Linked DNA regions of Algoriphagus machipongonensis. The protein of the gene in region 1 interacts with the protein of each later gene in a pairwise test. Links are inferred from orthologs where the notes say so. Each region holds a gene or a part of one and is shown on either strand. Other genes may lie near its edges.

What was found.
Region 2: the proteins of ALPR1_RS02845 (region 1) and dnaE interact in binary tests that used the Escherichia coli proteins (3 or more experiments, as listed by UniProt). The link is inferred for Algoriphagus machipongonensis from one-to-one orthologs.

Annotation. Positions count from the first base shown.
Region 1 is NZ_CM001023.1:687,439-694,530, reverse strand. What follows is about bases 1,408-4,407. They hold ALPR1_RS02845 (3'-5' exonuclease), read left to right. Parts: upstream 1,408-2,571; coding sequence 2,572-3,243; downstream 3,244-4,407. Other genes in these bases: ALPR1_RS02840 (DUF4403 family protein), read right to left, coding at 3,269-4,407; ALPR1_RS02850 (DUF294 nucleotidyltransferase-like domain-containing protein), read left to right, coding at 1,408-2,575. Outside these bases: acs (acetate--CoA ligase), read left to right, coding at 1-222; ALPR1_RS02855 (hypothetical protein), read right to left, coding at 348-521; more of ALPR1_RS02850, read left to right, coding at 629-1,407; more of ALPR1_RS02840, read right to left, coding at 4,408-4,666; bacillithiol system redox-active protein YtxJ, read left to right, coding at 4,739-5,077; ALPR1_RS02830 (TonB-dependent receptor), read left to right, coding at 5,199-7,092. UniProt on the Escherichia coli protein: DNA polymerase III is a complex, multichain enzyme responsible for most of the replicative synthesis in bacteria. The epsilon subunit contain the editing function and is a proofreading 3'-5' exonuclease.
Region 2 is NZ_CM001023.1:1,037,972-1,046,876, forward strand. What follows is about bases 1,321-6,133. They hold dnaE (DNA polymerase III subunit alpha), read right to left. Parts: upstream 5,808-6,133; coding sequence 1,521-5,807; downstream 1,321-1,520. Other genes in these bases: trxA (thioredoxin), read right to left, coding at 1,321-1,410; rsmG (16S rRNA (guanine(527)-N(7))-methyltransferase RsmG), read right to left, coding at 6,094-6,133. Outside these bases: tRNA 2-selenouridine(34) synthase MnmH, read right to left, coding at 1-1,003; more of trxA, read right to left, coding at 1,072-1,320; more of rsmG, read right to left, coding at 6,134-6,738; ALPR1_RS04510 (RNA polymerase sigma factor), read right to left, coding at 6,738-7,349; ALPR1_RS04515 (glycosyltransferase), read right to left, coding at 7,340-8,476; tRNA guanosine(34) transglycosylase Tgt, read left to right, coding at 8,598-8,905. UniProt on the Escherichia coli protein: DNA polymerase III is a complex, multichain enzyme responsible for most of the replicative synthesis in bacteria. This DNA polymerase also exhibits 3' to 5' exonuclease activity. The alpha chain is the DNA polymerase catalytic subunit.

The DNA of each region.
Region 1 (7,092 bases):
AATCTGGTAAATGAAATCAAGGAAATGGTTTCTAAAATTATTGGCCCTATTGCTAAGCCTGATAAAATCCAGCTCGTTCCTGGTTTACCAAAAACAAGATCGGGTAAAATCATGCGTAGAATATTAAGAAAAGTAGCTGAAAACAACCTAGATAATATGGGTGATACCAGTACCCTACTGGACCCAGATGTAGTGGAGAAAATTATTGATGGCAGAAAATAATTAAGGAAGCTATAAGAATATAAGCCCGTTTAATAATCAATTGAATTGGGCTTTACTTCAAATGAGCGTCTTTCTAACGAAGGACGCTCATTTTACTTATTGGGGATTTTCAGGACAACCTCTGATTAAACTTTTGGTCTAGAATCCTCTTCAGTGGCATCAACTTCTATCGATGTTTTGATAGTGTCTGGAGAGTCCATTTCTTGTTTGTAGAAATTATGAACTCCAACCATAAAAGCCACAATCAAGGCCCAAGTTAACCTTCGAAAATACCTAACTACCTGATGAATTATTCTCATTTTACAGATCACTAAAATTTTATTTTGCCAATTTCCGTACCACAAATTTTTATTGCCATTTTGGCAGACTCTTAAAAATCAGTGATTTGAATTAGTATATTTCGAATATGGCCAATGTTATCATCCACCGAGTTGCGGAATTTTTAAGGAGTTTCCCTCCATTTTCATTCTTAGGAATAGAAGATCTAGAAACCGTAGCAAGGAATGTCAGCATCCAATTTTTAGAAAAAGGAGAGACCTTATTTCATCAAGGAGATCCGGCTCAGCCACATTTCTTTATTGTCAAAGACGGTGCCATTGAACTAACCGAAAACGGTGAATCAGGAGAAGAAATCGTTGAATATTGTGATCAGGGAGATGTCTTTGGTGTATTGGCTTTATTGGGAAAAAGACCCTATGTGCTAAATGCCCGAGCTGGAGAAGACAGCCTTCTCTACTATATTCCGGTGTCGATCTTTGAATCGATAATGGAGCAAAATAGCCGCGTAGCTCTGTTTTTTGCTGCGGGATTCGCTAGTGGACAAGTGGTCGTCCGGCAGGATCTCTCCCAAACTCAGAAGGCCCGAGGAATATTTCGGGGCAATCCCCAAGATCACTCCCTATTGATTTTTTCAGACCCTTCAGTTATAAGCATTTCTGAAAATGTACTGACTGGGCATAAAAATCTGACCATACAAGAAGTAGCATCTGCAATGACTAAAGCAGATGTGAGCAGTATCGTTATTGTAGATACGCAAAAGCATCCGCTTGGAATTATAACGGATAAAGATCTGCGTAAAAAAGTCGTTACCGAAGCTTTGCCTCTCAGCTCAAAAGCCAGTGAAATCATGAGCAATTCCTTGATCGTAAAAAAGCGTGGAGAAGCATTTGCGGATTTGTACCTATCTATGATCAAAAATCGCCTACATCATCTGATTCTAACAGAAGATGGAAGCGTCAACAGTCCAGTATCAGGAATTATTTCTGACCACGATGTGCTGTTATCTATGGGAAATAGCCCCGCTGTGTTAATTCATGGTTTGCTAAATACCCTAGATTTAAAAGAGATTAGACACATCAGAGATAGAGCTGAACAAATGCTTCGGTACTATTTGGAAAATGAAGTGGCTATGGATTTTATCGCTTCGGTTGTGACTGAGATCAATGATGTAATCATTGGGCAAGCAAGGGTCATAGCCGAAAAAAAATATGCAGCCCTTTATCCAGAATTTAAAGATACCAAGTACTGCATATTGGCATTAGGAAGTGAAGGAAGAGAGGAGCAATTACTTAGAACAGATCAGGATAATGCCTTACTGTATGAGGATGTACCCCTTGAATTGGAAAAGAAAGCATCGGAGTACTTCTTGAAAATCGGAACTGAGATAGTAGAGGTTTTACTGAATGCTGGTTTTTCCCCCTGTCCTGGAAAAATCATGGCAACAAATCCTTTATGGGTTCAACCCTTGACCGAGTGGAAGAAATTATTCTCAGAATGGATCTTAAGACCTAATGAAGAGGCGCTATTAAAGTCTGCTATCTTCTTTGATTTTCGACCTATCACAGGGACGAAGTTACTGGCTGAAAAACTGACAGATCATATTTACGAGGAAGTTGAAAAGAAGCATTTTTTCCTAAACTTTCTGGCAAAAAACGCCTACTTAAATCCAGCACCTTTGGGATTCTTTAAAGGATTTATGGTTGAAAAATCCGGGGAACACAGAAACCAATTTGACATCAAAGGTCGGGCAATGATGCCTTTAGCTGATTTGGCAAGACTGTTAATTTTAGGCCATGGAGTCGTGAAAATCAACAATACTTTTAAGCGATTTGAGAAACTCGCCGAATTGGAACCTAACAACAGAGAACTTTTTATTCAGGCAGGAAAAGCTTATGAGATATTAATGAGAATGAGGGCTTTGGAAGGTTTTCAAAATGAAAATAATGGGCGCTTTATCGACCCGGAAAAGCTCGGGAAGCTCCAAAAACAAATATTAAAAACCACCTTCTCCCCCCTTTCTGAGCTTCAGGAGTTAGTGAAAATCAGATTTCAACTAGATTACTTTTCAAAATGAGTTGGTGGCCCTTTGACAATAAGACCCCAAATCAGCAACCCTTCGTCAAGGATTACCTTACAAAGGTCAATGTCAGCATCCCTGAAATCCGAAGTTTGGACCAGCTGTCATTTGTGGTCTTGGACACAGAGACTACAGGTCTAAACCCATCAGTAGATCATATCTTATCTTTTGGAGCTGTAAAAATTGAAGATCAAATGATCCAAATTTCTACGGGTGTAGAGTGGTATTTAAAGTCCTCAAAAAAAGATTTTAAAACAATTCCTGTTCATGGGCTCATCGGAAATGAAGAAGCAGTTCCGCTAGAACAGTTTGCTAAGCGGGTACTGGAATACTTTGAAAACAATATCCTGGTGGGGCACCACTTGGGATTTGATTTAGAGATGTTGGAAAAGGCCTTGAAGCCTTTTGGGCTGGATAAAATTCAAAACAAATGTATTGATACCATGAGCTTAGCGATTCGACTAGACCATGGTCTCATGGCTGACCGGAATTATATTGATTTTAAAGACTATTCTCTTGACAGCCTTTGTCAGCGATATGACATCAAAACGGATGACAGGCATACCGCAGGAGGTGATGCATTTCTTACGGCGAACCTGTTGCTAAAATTATTAAAAGCTGCTCAAAAAAAAGGGATCATGAACTGGGGTACCCTTAGAAAATAACTACCTCACTTCCGAAGGATATTAATTATTTCCAGTCAATTGTTACATTCCCTTTGGCCTTCATATGAACTGTCAATCCATTTTTGGAAGGGAAGAAATCCTCTGGACTTACTTCCAGACCCTCTATTTCTAAGTTGGCAATTCCTGTTTTCAGTGACAGCCTATCCTCAATTGTCACAAGACTTTCCACTAAGGTTTCACCAATAGGAAAAACAGCCCTTTTTTCTATGTTTTTGATGATTTTTCGCTTCTTCAAACCCACGCTTGTTTGAGCTCCAAAGTTTCCGCTTTCCATTTTGAAATTAATGTCCTCAAAATAAAGAGTCTCATTCACTGCATCATAAGCAGGTTTTCCGATCACATAGATCTTACCCTCCAAACTTTTCCCATTGGTCTGGGTAGCAAAGAAATCCATTGAGATGCCTAGAAATTCTCCGTAGGCATAACTCTTCAGGTTACTTGGCGTCATCATGGTTTTCTTATCAACTCTGATCTGCTTTCCATTAAAATTTTCACCCAGAAGTTCATCTAGTTGTTCATAAGAAATCGTCCAAGGCAGAGTAATTTCCAGGTGATTTTCAGAATCACTGTTTTCGGACAATTCAGGCAATGGAAATGCCCTGCTTGGCGCAGCGTCTCCTGGGTGGGTATTGACTTTACCATTTAGCCCAAGCCATAAATTCAAATCCTGATTGGCTCCAAAGTATTCTTTGAGTTTCAGGGAATCCGGCTGAATAGAAAATGCTGATTTTTCTTCTTCCCAATTGATGGTAAATGGTCTTCCTACTTGATTCCAAGCGAGGTCTATAAATGACTTTAAAGAAAATATGGAAGAGTTTGAATTTAGGTTTTCCTCTCCCCATTTATTTATTTCTTTCTCTAATAAGCCCGATAAATCTACTTTCATCCCAAAGACATCCAGGGAAAGCTCCCCTCCAAGATCCACAAGTTCAAAATCCTGGACAGAGATTGACCAATCAGGATTGATGGTTGGGTTGATAATAAATACAGGAGAAACAGTTTCATCCAGAGGAATTCGAGTTTGAATCAAGTTACCTAAGCCTTTTTTCTTTAAACCTAACTCTCCTTCGATTTTCAGGGGAAGGGTAAGTTGCATCCTCTGGCTATCTAACGTTGTATAAGAAGCCATTCCATTTCTGTTCAACTTTAACTCTCCCTCTAAATTTCCCATATCCAGATTTTCATCATCAATGATAACTGCAGGGATGACTTGGTTTAAGATTTTATTGAGAGATTGTTGAGGTATGGATACAGGCACATTAACACTGGAATATGCCGGAGGGGGAAGCGGAGAATCTGGAATTTGATGAGGATTGAAAGACTTACAGGAAGAAAGAAGCAATCCTCCTAAAAACATAAATTGAAGAATTTGGTATGGAAGCTTTTTGGATTGTATTTTCATGCGATAAAATTCATATTAAATCAGGGAACTTTATTCTCCCCAAAAATATTGCCCAGTTATAAATTGTGATCAATGAATTGGAATAAACTTACAGAAGAAGGTCAAATAGATGCGATCAAGCAATTGAGCGAAGAAACCCCTGTGTTAATTTATAAACATAGTACCCGCTGTTCCTTGAGCAGCATGTCTTTAAATAGGCTTCAGCGGAATTGGAAGGATGAAGATAATCAACAAGTAGCACCTTACTTTTTGGATTTAATTGCCAATCGTCAACTTTCAGATCAGGTGAGTATTGATTTTGGAATTCCTCATGAATCTCCTCAAGTCATTTTGGTTAAAAATGGAAAAGCTGTTTATGACAACAGCCATTATGGAATTTCTTATTCCGAGATCATGGAGCACTTAAAATAGCATGGAAGTTTAAATGATTTTTTTGCCTTTTATCCCTTTGTTTTTCCACTCTAATTTTTCTTCTCATCTGCAGTAAACCATTGACCAAGTATCTAGGTCAAAGAGATAGATTTACGCAATTATGAGAAACCTATACAAGACCATTTTTATTGTTTCATGCCTGTTTCTAGTTTTTGAAGCGTATGGGCAACGTACTCAGGGACAAAACCAGATCAAGCTTCGCGGAACTGTCATGGATGGCAGTACTCAAACGCCAATGAATGGTGCAAACATCCTAATTAAAACCGTGACCGATTCTTTGTTGGTAGGAGGAGTGACTGACGCTCAAGGAAAATTTGAAGTAAACCGACCTGACATTCCACAAGTAAAGATTGAGATTAAATTCATCGGTTATGAAACGATTACCAAAACTCACAACCTAAGAGACCCATCTGATTTGGGAACCTTAGTGTTAAAAGAAGATACCCAGACTTTAGGAGAAGTGATTATTGAAGGCCAATCTCCGGTAGGAGAAATGAGAGGAGATACTACCTCTTTCAATGCCTCAGCTTTTAAAACAAAAGAAAATGGAATGGCTGAAGACCTGGTAAGAAAATTACCGGGAGTAACCATCGCTAATGGAGAAGTTCAAGCCCAAGGCGAAGCCGTTCAAAAGATATTAGTAGATGGAAGAGAATTTTTCGGTTCGGATCCGAATATCGCTCTTCGAAATCTCCCCGCAGATGCGATTGACCGTGTAGAAGTTCTTGATCAGAAGTCTGACCAAAGCCGATTAACGGGTTTTGATGATGGAACCTATACCAAAACCATTAATATCATCCTGAGAGAAGACCGTAAAAACGGAAAGTTTGGTAGAGTCTACGGAGGATATGGAACAGACGATAGATATTCGGCTGGAGGAAGTGTGAACCTATTTAATGGAGACCGAAGAGTTTCTATTTTAGGTCTATTCAATAATGTCAATCAGCAAAACTTTTCAAGCGAAGACCTAGCAGGTGTAAATGCCAACGCTTCTGGAGGAAGAGGACGTGGTCGTGGCGGCTGGGGAGGTGGAGGCGGAAGCTTCTACGGTGGCAATGATATTGGAACGATTACCACCAACGCGATTGGTTTGAACTATAGTGACAAGCTGGGTTCCAAAGTAAATTTAACCGGAAGTTATTTCTTCAATAACTCCAATAACTCCTTGAGACAAATCACCAATCGTGAAACTGTCATCAACGAAAGTCTGACTCAGTATTATCAAGAGAACTTGGTCAATACCGTGGAAAATTACAACCACAGAGCAAATGCGAGAATTGAAGCAGACTTAAATGATAAAAACTCTCTGATCATCACCCCAAATATTTCTTTCTCTACCCGGAAGACCTTTAGTGATCGAGATGCCTTCACCTCTAATAATGCAGGCGATTCCCTATCTGCACTAAGATCAATTACGGATGCAGAAAACAATTCATACAATATCTCAAACAACATCACTTACCGATATAAGTTTGACAAAAAGGGAAGAACATTTTCTACGGACATCTTTACCAATTGGAATAATAATGACCAATATTCCGAACTGTTGGCAGCAAGTGTAGACTATGATAGAAACGCAGTAGACACAACCTTGCAAGAAACCGACGTGTTATCAAAAGGCTTTAATTATCGTGTCAACATGACGTGGACAGAACCTTTGGGAGAAAAATCTATTGGTACGGTAGGTTACCAAATTGGAAATAACAAAACTGATTCTGACCAGAGAACACGAGTATTTAACGAAGAAATGCAACCCGTCTTGGACACTGCATTAAGTAATGTTTTTGAAAACAAATTTATCACTCAAAGACTTCGTACCGGATACGCTTATAATAACGAAGGTTGGAACTTTAACGTCAACTTGGATTATCAAAACGCCAGATTGGACAATGAGGCTACTTTCCCAAACCCAGGTGTTTTTAATAGAGACTTTAATAACATCCTACCAAGTGCTCATGTGAGTTTCAGAAACCGTGAAACAGGAATGAATTTCC
Region 2 (8,905 bases), 350 kb from region 1 along the record:
TTAATTTGACTGATTCTTCCACTCCTATTCCTGTAAGGTCAATCCTTTTTAATTTGTTAGGGTCATGACGCTCCAAATCAAATTGGTATGTTTTGTCATAATAGATCAACAGGTTGGAAATCCATGATTCATGATGATCATTGATGATGTCTTCTATGGCTGTGGTCGTTCGAAGACCGCCTAGTTTTTTCTTCAGCCGATTAATTGCCTTGATAAGTTCTTCCTTGGGAAGTGATGCATATTCCTCTTTGATCAGTTGGATTCTTTCCTCTTCTGATTTTAAGATATCAATCAATGGAGAGCAACCCATCAAGTTAAAAAACTGATCGTTGATAATTATTTTACCGATTCGCCTACTTTCATTTTCTAGCCAGATAGTTTCATTTGAGTTAAACTGACGTAGTTTTTCAGCCATTAAATTTTCAAATTGTTCTACACTCGGCTGAGGCTGTTGACCAATGCCTCCAAAAGCGGAACCTTTGTGATTAGCTAAGTCTTCTAAATCCAGCACCTGCTCATTTTTGTCTTCTAAAGCTTTTAAAAGTCTGGTTTTTCCAACACCAGTTTTACCTCCGAGTACCAATAGATTCCAAGGTTTTCTAACTTCATCAAAAGTGTAGTTTCGATAAGTTTTGTATCCGCCTTTGAGTCGGAAGACTTCAAATCCTACCATGCTTAAAAGCCAGGAAAGAATCTGACTTCTCATACCGCCCCTCCAGCAGTACACGATTATTTTTTGCTTAGGAAAAAGTTCTATTGCCTTTTTTTGAATTTGGTGAAATCTTGGGCCTACCAGTTCAAATCCCTTGATGGTGGCATCAAGAGCCCCTTTTTGTTTATAAAGTGTTCCTACTTCAGTGCGCTCACTATTGGAAAGTATTGGGATATTGATCGATTGGGGTATGTGGCTTTGGAGAAACTCCGCTTCACTTCTTGCATCTATTAATGGCAATTGTTCTCGCAAAGACCAAAACTCCTCAAGTGAAATCAGTTTTTCTATCATCTTAGGCTCAAGATAAAAAAAAGCCACAAGGAATACCCTGTGGCTTTACTAAGAATGTTATTTATAAATTAAAGTTGTGCGTCTAGCTTCTGAGCCAAAACTGCTTTAGGCACTGCGCCAACTTGCTTGTCTACGATTTCACCGCCTTTGAAGAACAAAAGGGTAGGGATCGATCTGATTCCAAATGCTTGAGCTACAGCAGGGTTAGCGTCAACATCAACTTTTCCAATTACTGCTTTTCCATCATAATCACCAGCCAATTCTTCCACTACTGGACCGATCATTTTACAAGGTCCACACCATTCAGCCCAGAAGTCAACCAAAATCGGTTGGTCTGATTTGATGATTTCCTCAAAGTTTGCATCTGTGATTTCAATTGATTTTCCCATTGTATGTTTAGTTTTAATTTTGCTTAATTTTTGCCAAATATATGAGCTAAAGCGTATTGATGGGCAATAAGTTCCGAGGGATTTAATTTTTTTATCTATGACTCATTGATAGAATAAATGAAAACTGATTAGACAATTTTATAAATCACCTCTGGAATCTCTTTCAGCTCTTTGATCATATCTGCGCTTGGATCTATGGAGAAGCGTTTAGAGAATAGTTCTAAGGCAATATTTTCCTTTCTATCAATGACATCAAAATAAAGTTTTGCATCGCCTTTGTACTTCTCTGTAATGGATTCTAATTTTTCCATCAAGTCAAGAGTTAAATCATCCAAATCGATATTAATCCGCATTCCCTTAACCATTTTACCACGTACTTCGCTGAGTAGCATGATATTACTGATTTTAAACTCCAGCTCATTCTCTGCCCATTTTTTTGGTTCAATCCTACCAGTAATGAAAAGGAACCATCCAGTCATGAAATACTCCTTGAACTTCACATAATCTTCACCAAACAAGAAAAAAGTAAATCCACCATGGTAGTCTTCCATCGTTAGCGTACCAAAAGGTTTCCCGTTTTTGGTAGTTCTATGAGCAAAACTACTTACAGATCCGGCTAGCTTGATTTCTTTCTTGTTTTTAAAGCTGTCAATATCATTTAGATCTGGAAGATTCGCATTTGTAAATGATTCAATCTCTAACCTATATTGATCCAGTGGGTGTCCTGAGATATAAAGCCCCACCACTTCTTTTTCAATGTTCAATTGCTGTAGTTGGGAGAAGGGCTCCATCGGTGCCACTGAAGGCAAAGGAATATCCATACTTCCGCTGCTTCCTCCAAATAAACTAACTTGAGCACTTTCTTCTTCTTGTTGTACTTTTTGAGCGTATTTCGTTGCTTTTTCTATCAAAGTCAGGTCTCCATCCGCTGCTTCAAGGTATTGGCGTCTATGGTGCTCAGGGAAGCAGTCAAAGCCCCCTGCCATTGCTAGTGCCTCCATGGTCTTTTTGTTAAGAGCTTTAGAGTTGACACGCTTCGCAAAATCAAAAAGATTTTTAAACGGACCATTCTCCTCTCTTTCCTTGATGATTTCATCTACAGCAGCTGAGCCTGCACCTTTGATTGCTGCCATCCCAAATCGGATTTCTCCTTCAGCGTTTACCGTAAATCCGTTTTTGGATTCATTGACATCCGGGCCTAAAACAGGAATTCCAGATCGCTTGCATTCCTCCATAAAGAAGGTTACTTGCGAAATATCATTCATGTTATTACTCAAAACCGAAGCCAGGTATTCGGCAGGATAATGAGCCTTTAAATAGGCCGTTTGGTAAGCTACCCAAGCATAACAAGTAGAGTGTGATTTGTTGAAGGCGTAAGAGGCAAATGCTTCCCAGTCTTTCCAAATCTTTTCAAGTTTGGATTTATCATGGCCTTTTTCTGCCGCTTGGTTGACAAATTTAGGCTTCATTTTGTCCAAGACATCCTTCAGCTTCTTACCCATTGCCTTACGCAATACATCCGCCTCACCCTTTGTGAATCCAGCAAGTTTCTGAGAAAGTAACATCACTTGCTCCTGGTAGACCGTAATCCCATAGGTTTCATTGAGGTACTCCTCCATGTCATCCAGATCATAGGTAATGGGCTCCTCACCATGCTTCCTTCTAATAAAGCTTGGGATGTATTCCAATGGACCTGGACGATACAAGGCGTTCATAGCAATCAAATCGGCAAATACAGTCGGTTTGAGCTCACGCATGTACTTCTGCATTCCGGCAGATTCATATTGGAAGATTCCTACCGTCTCACCTCGCTGGAATAGCTCATAAGTCTTTACATCATCGATCGGGAATTTTTCCGGATCTAATTCGATGCCATGCCTTTCCTTGACAATTTTGACAGCATCCTTAATCAAGGTTAAGGTTTTGAGTCCCAAGAAGTCCATTTTAAGGAGTCCGGCCGATTCTACCACAGAGTTATCAAACTGAGTGCAGACCATGTCAGAATCCTTTGCCAGAGCTACCGGAACAAAATTGGTAATGTCATCGGGTGTGATAATAACCCCACAAGCGTGAATCCCCAGGTTTCTGACCGAACCTTCAAGCATGGTGGCCTGATTGATTGTTTTAGCCGATTCATCCTGCCCTTTTGAAATTCGGATCAGTTCATCAGCTTTGGCAATGAGTTCACCTTGACCTTTTAATTTATCAGAAAGTGCAGCTCTGTTTCCCGCCAGTCCAAATAAAGCTTTCAGTTTAATGTCAGGCACCAAATTGGCTAGCCTTCCGGCATCTGCTAAAGGTAGATTCAATACTCTAGCAGTATCACGGATAGCAGATTTTGCAGCCATGGTACCATAAGTGATGATTTGGGCTACCTGATTTGCTCCATATTTTTTGATTACATAGTCAATCACTTTTTGTCGGCCATGATCATCAAAGTCAATATCAATATCGGGTAGTGAAACTCGATCTGGGTTTAGGAATCTCTCAAAAAGTAGGTTGTAAGCGATCGGGTCAATATTAGTAATGCCTGTGCAATAGGCAACTGCGGATCCTGCTGCAGATCCACGTCCCGGTCCCACAGAAACCCCAAGCTTTCTTGCTTCTACAATGAAATCCTGCACAATCAAGAAGTATCCTGGATACCCGGTGTTTTCAATCGTTTTTAACTCAAAATCCAGGCGCTCCTCAATCTCCGGAGTGATTTCCTCGTATCGTTTTTTTGCCCCTTCATAGGTTAGGTGTCGTAAAAAGGCATTTTCACCCCGTTTTCCACCGTCCACTTCATCTTCAGGATGCTTGAATTCATCAGGAATATCAAAGGCAGGAAGTAAAACTTCGCGAGCTAGTTTATAGGGTTCGATTTTATCCGTAATCTCTGCGGTGCATTCAATAGCCTCGGGTAAATCAGCAAAGAGCTTCTTCATCTCCTCAGGGCTTTTGATGTAATACTCATCATTTGGGAAGCCATACCGGAATTCCCGTCCTCTTTTACCGATGTATTTCTTTGGTTTTTCTACCAGTTCCCCATCCTTAACACAAAGTAAAATATCGTGGGCCTTTGCATCCGCTTTATTTGTATAGTAGGAATTATTTGCGGCGAAGTATTTAACGTCATGCTTTTTAGCAAACTCCAAAAGCACCTCGTTTACCTTTTCCTCCTCGGGTATCCCATGCCTACAAAGTTCTACATAGAAATCTTCTCCAAATTGTTCTTTCCACCACAAAAAGGCTTCTTCCGCTTGTGTTTCCCCTACATTCAGGATCAAAAACGGAATTTCACCCCATAGCCCACCAGTCGTTGCGATGAGGTCTCCTTTGTATTGCTGAAGGACCTCCTTATCAATTCGAGGTAGATAATAGAATCCTTCGATATTGGCATAGGAAGCCAGTTTAGCCAGGTTATGATATCCGGCTTTGTTTTTAGCGATTAATACAGTTTGATAACCATCGTCTTTGCTTGATTTATTTTTTCTGTCCCGGCAAAGGTTAAATTCACAACCGAGAATAGGTTTGATATCGTTGGATAGTGCCTCTTTTACAAAATGAAAGGCTGCCATCATATTGCCATGGTCAGTCATGGCGATTGCAGGCATCCCCATTTCTTTAGCCTTCGCTACCATAGCAGGAATCTCTGAGGTAGCTTGTAGGACGGAGTATTGACTATGGACGTGTAGGTGCGTAAAAGGAATATCAGTCAGGTCTGAAATGTCTGCTTTTCCTGCCTGTTTCAATACATCTTTGGCTGCAGCTTTTTGAGTATCTTTTGCCTGTGCAAAATTGGCTTCATCAAGCTTCGGAGCCTCATAGATCACTTCAGAAATTGCAATCCCTTCTTCAGGAGCTTGTACACCCTGAGTGATCAAACCAAAGAAACAGCGTGCTGTAGCATCTACATCATAGGCTGCATCGTGAGCATCTCCAAAGCCTTTACCAAAAAGTTTTTGGTGTAACTCAGTCAGCGTAGGCCATTTGAATTTTCCCCCTCTACCACCAGGGATAGCACAGAATTCAGTGGATATGTCTTTGGTGTCTAGTTGATCGGCGGTAAGGGGCATGGTAGCCTCTGCTCGCAGGTACTCCGAACCGACCACGTTGATGTCGAACTCGACATTGTGACCCACCAGATATTTGGTCTTTTTTACATCTCCTTCAAAAATCCCAAGTATTTGCTTTAGGTCATGTCCTTCTTTTAAGGCTCTTTTGGTAGAGATTCCATGGACTTTCTCCGCATTATAGGGGATGGTAAAACCTTCTGGACGGATAATGTAATTATGATTCGAAATCAGATTTCCCTTCTCATCATGCAATTGCCAGGCAAGCTGGACCAGTCGTGGCCAGTTATCCACATCTGACATGGGGGCATTGTAATCGCGGGGTAATCCGGTGGTTTCGGTATCAAAAATTAAATACATACAGCTTTGGGAATTGAGACTTCAAATTAGCGCTAATCTCTGAAATGAGGCAAGAGTAGCGGAGCTAATTGTCGGGAAATAAAAAAAATAATTACAAGTAATCCCTGATTGAACGGATAAAGCTATTACTGAATAATCTCGGCAAAAAATTTAGAAATTGAAAAAATAGTAATAGTCAATTTTCGATTTCTCACACCAAAAATCTAAAAAAAATTCATTTGAATTTCTGACTTTCATCTTATCGCTTTACATCAGAAATACATACTTCAAACATTTAAAACCTTTACTACCTCTTATCCTCCCAGGGCATGTAAACCACTTTTTTGGTTTCAAAAAACTCCTCCTTGAAATAGTCCTCCAAATGGTAAACCACATAGGATTTACCTAATTCTTCCATCTCCTCATCAACTTCACCACCTTTTAAATAAAGAATTCCATTGGGGTATTCATTGAAATCTTCCTTACGGATTTTGTTTTTGACCCAAGGGTAAAAGTTAGCCATTCGGGTGACAGCCCGACTGATCACAAAATCATATTTACGAACAAGTTGCTCGGCTCTTGTTTGCTGAGCTTCCACATTTGCTAATTTTAACTGCTTCGCAACATCCTTCACCACAGTGATTTTCTTTCCGATAGAGTCAACTAAATGAAAATGTGTATCAGGAAATAGGATGGCTAGAGGAATCCCAGGAAAGCCTCCACCTGTACCGATATCAAGAATTTTGGTGCCGGGTTGGAAGTTCATGACTTTACTAATACCTAATGAATGCAGGACGTGGTGGATATAAAATTGATCCATATCCTTTCTTGAAATCACGTTTATTTTAGAATTCCAATCCTCGTAGAGTTCTTGAAGTCGATCAAATTTTGCTATTTGATCCTCAGTGAGATTGGGAAAATAAGCTTGGATAAGCTGGGTGCCGGAATTCATTAGATGTGTTTTTGTTTGCCAGCGGCGATTTCATATAGTAATTCTCTAGAGCGGTGAAGCTGAGCTTTGACTGTCCCTAAAGGTTTTTCTAGTTCTTGGGCAATCTCCTCATAGGATAGTTCGTCAAAATATCTCAACTGCACTAGTTTACGGTATTTTGCCGGTAGCTTATCTACAAAAATACGCACCATCTCTATTCTTTGGGATCTGATAAATTCATCCTGCGGATTGTTGTCATCATCTTCCACGTCAATATTGACCGAGTTACCGCTGTCATCCGTCAAAGTATTATTAAGACTCATGGTCTTTAATTTTTTCTTTCGGATAAAATCAATGGTATTGTTTGTGGCAATTCTGAAAAGCCAGGTACTGAAAGTGTAATCTTTTTTGAATCTATGTAGATTTTTAAAAGCTTTAGCAAAAGCTTCCATTGTCAGATCCTCTGCATCATCAGCATCACGGATCATTTTTAGGATCATAAAAAAGACCGCTTTTTTATACCGCTTCATCAAGCTGGCATAGGCTTGCTGATCTTTATCCTGAACCGCTCTGTCGATTAGTGCAAAATCTTCTAGTGCTTTATTTGAAAAACCTCTTTCGTTTATTTCCATTGGATGTCTTTTGCCTGGTGGGATATAGTCCCTAGTACCCAAAAGTAACCTAAATACAAGAAATCCAATATCCAGATGTTTTTTGGGGCCTTAGTTCCTTGGATCTTCTTACTGGAAGACGAAAATACGGCTACCATTATTACAGACCTTAAAAGAATAATACCGAAAACTATTGAAAAATGTTCCCAACTCTTATCAATTCCGAAATAAATCATTAATCCGAGGCCTCCCAACCAGAACAAAGCATGCGAAAGAGTAAAGAAACCGATTTTTTGTTTATCCTCTGATCGATAGTACTTTCCAGCATGTAAGTGCCTCTTCTTTTGCACTAAATACTCTTTGACTGTCTTTTTAGGAATAGAGGTGGTGTTGGATTCTGGATCTAAAACCACTGCCGTATTTCTGCCTGTCGCATACTTATTAACGAAAAGATCATCATCTCCGCCTTCAATATGCCAAAGATCTTTAAAAGCCTTTACTTCCATGAAAAAACTTCTTCGATAACAAAGGTTTCTGCCTACTCCCATAAAAGGAGCTTTCCAAAGGCCAAAAGAGAAGTAATAAAGAACCGTAAGAAGGGTTTCGTATTGAATCCAGCTATTGAGAAAACCCTTTTCTTTTTCATAACCTGAATATCCCAGAGCAAAAGTTTTATTGTTTTCTCGTACAGGTGCAGTTATTTTTCTTACCCACTGATTTGAATTGGGACGGCAATCGGCATCTGTTAATAAAATGATATCATTTTTCGTCACTTTAATTCCCAGGGTCATGGCAAACTTTTTGGCAGTGACATGATTCGGAGTGTACTTGATGGTAACCGATCTAAGTTTCGGGTAAATGGCCATCATTTCTTCGAGTAATCGTTTGGTTCGATCCGTGGATCTATCATTGACGATTAGAACTTCGTAATTAGGGTAATCTTGCTCGAAGAGTTTGGGAATGAGTGTCTTAAGGTTTTTAAACTCATTATGTGCTGAAACTAGTATAGTGACAGCTTCCTCTTTTGAAGGGTTGTTAGTTGCCTTGGAAGGCTTTGAGAATGCGGTACGTCCAAATATTACTAACAGGTATATGACCTGGATAATTAATCCAACACCGAAGAAAAACCAAAGTAAAAATAGGCCCATAGATCAATTTTGCTGGGCAAATATAAAATCAAATTCAGCAAGTCATTTAAGAATAAGCGTATATTTTTGTACCCTAGAACATACAATTTGCGGATTGTATACTCAATTGCATCATTTCCTTATGAAGTTTAACCTTTCTCATCAAGATCCCAAGAGTAAAGCCAGAGCAGGAGTAGTCAAAACTGATCATGGTGATATTCAAACTCCTATTTTCATGCCTGTAGGTACTGCAGGTTCTGTAAAAGCAGTGCATCAGCGGGAATTGATGTATGATATCAAAGCAGAAATAATTTTAGGAAATACCTATCATTTGTATCTGCGTCCAGGATTGGATATTCTGGAAAAAGCAGGAGGTCTCCATAAATTCAATGGTTGGTCTAAACCAATCCTGACGGATAGCGGAGGATATCAAGTGTTTTCTTTGGCGGG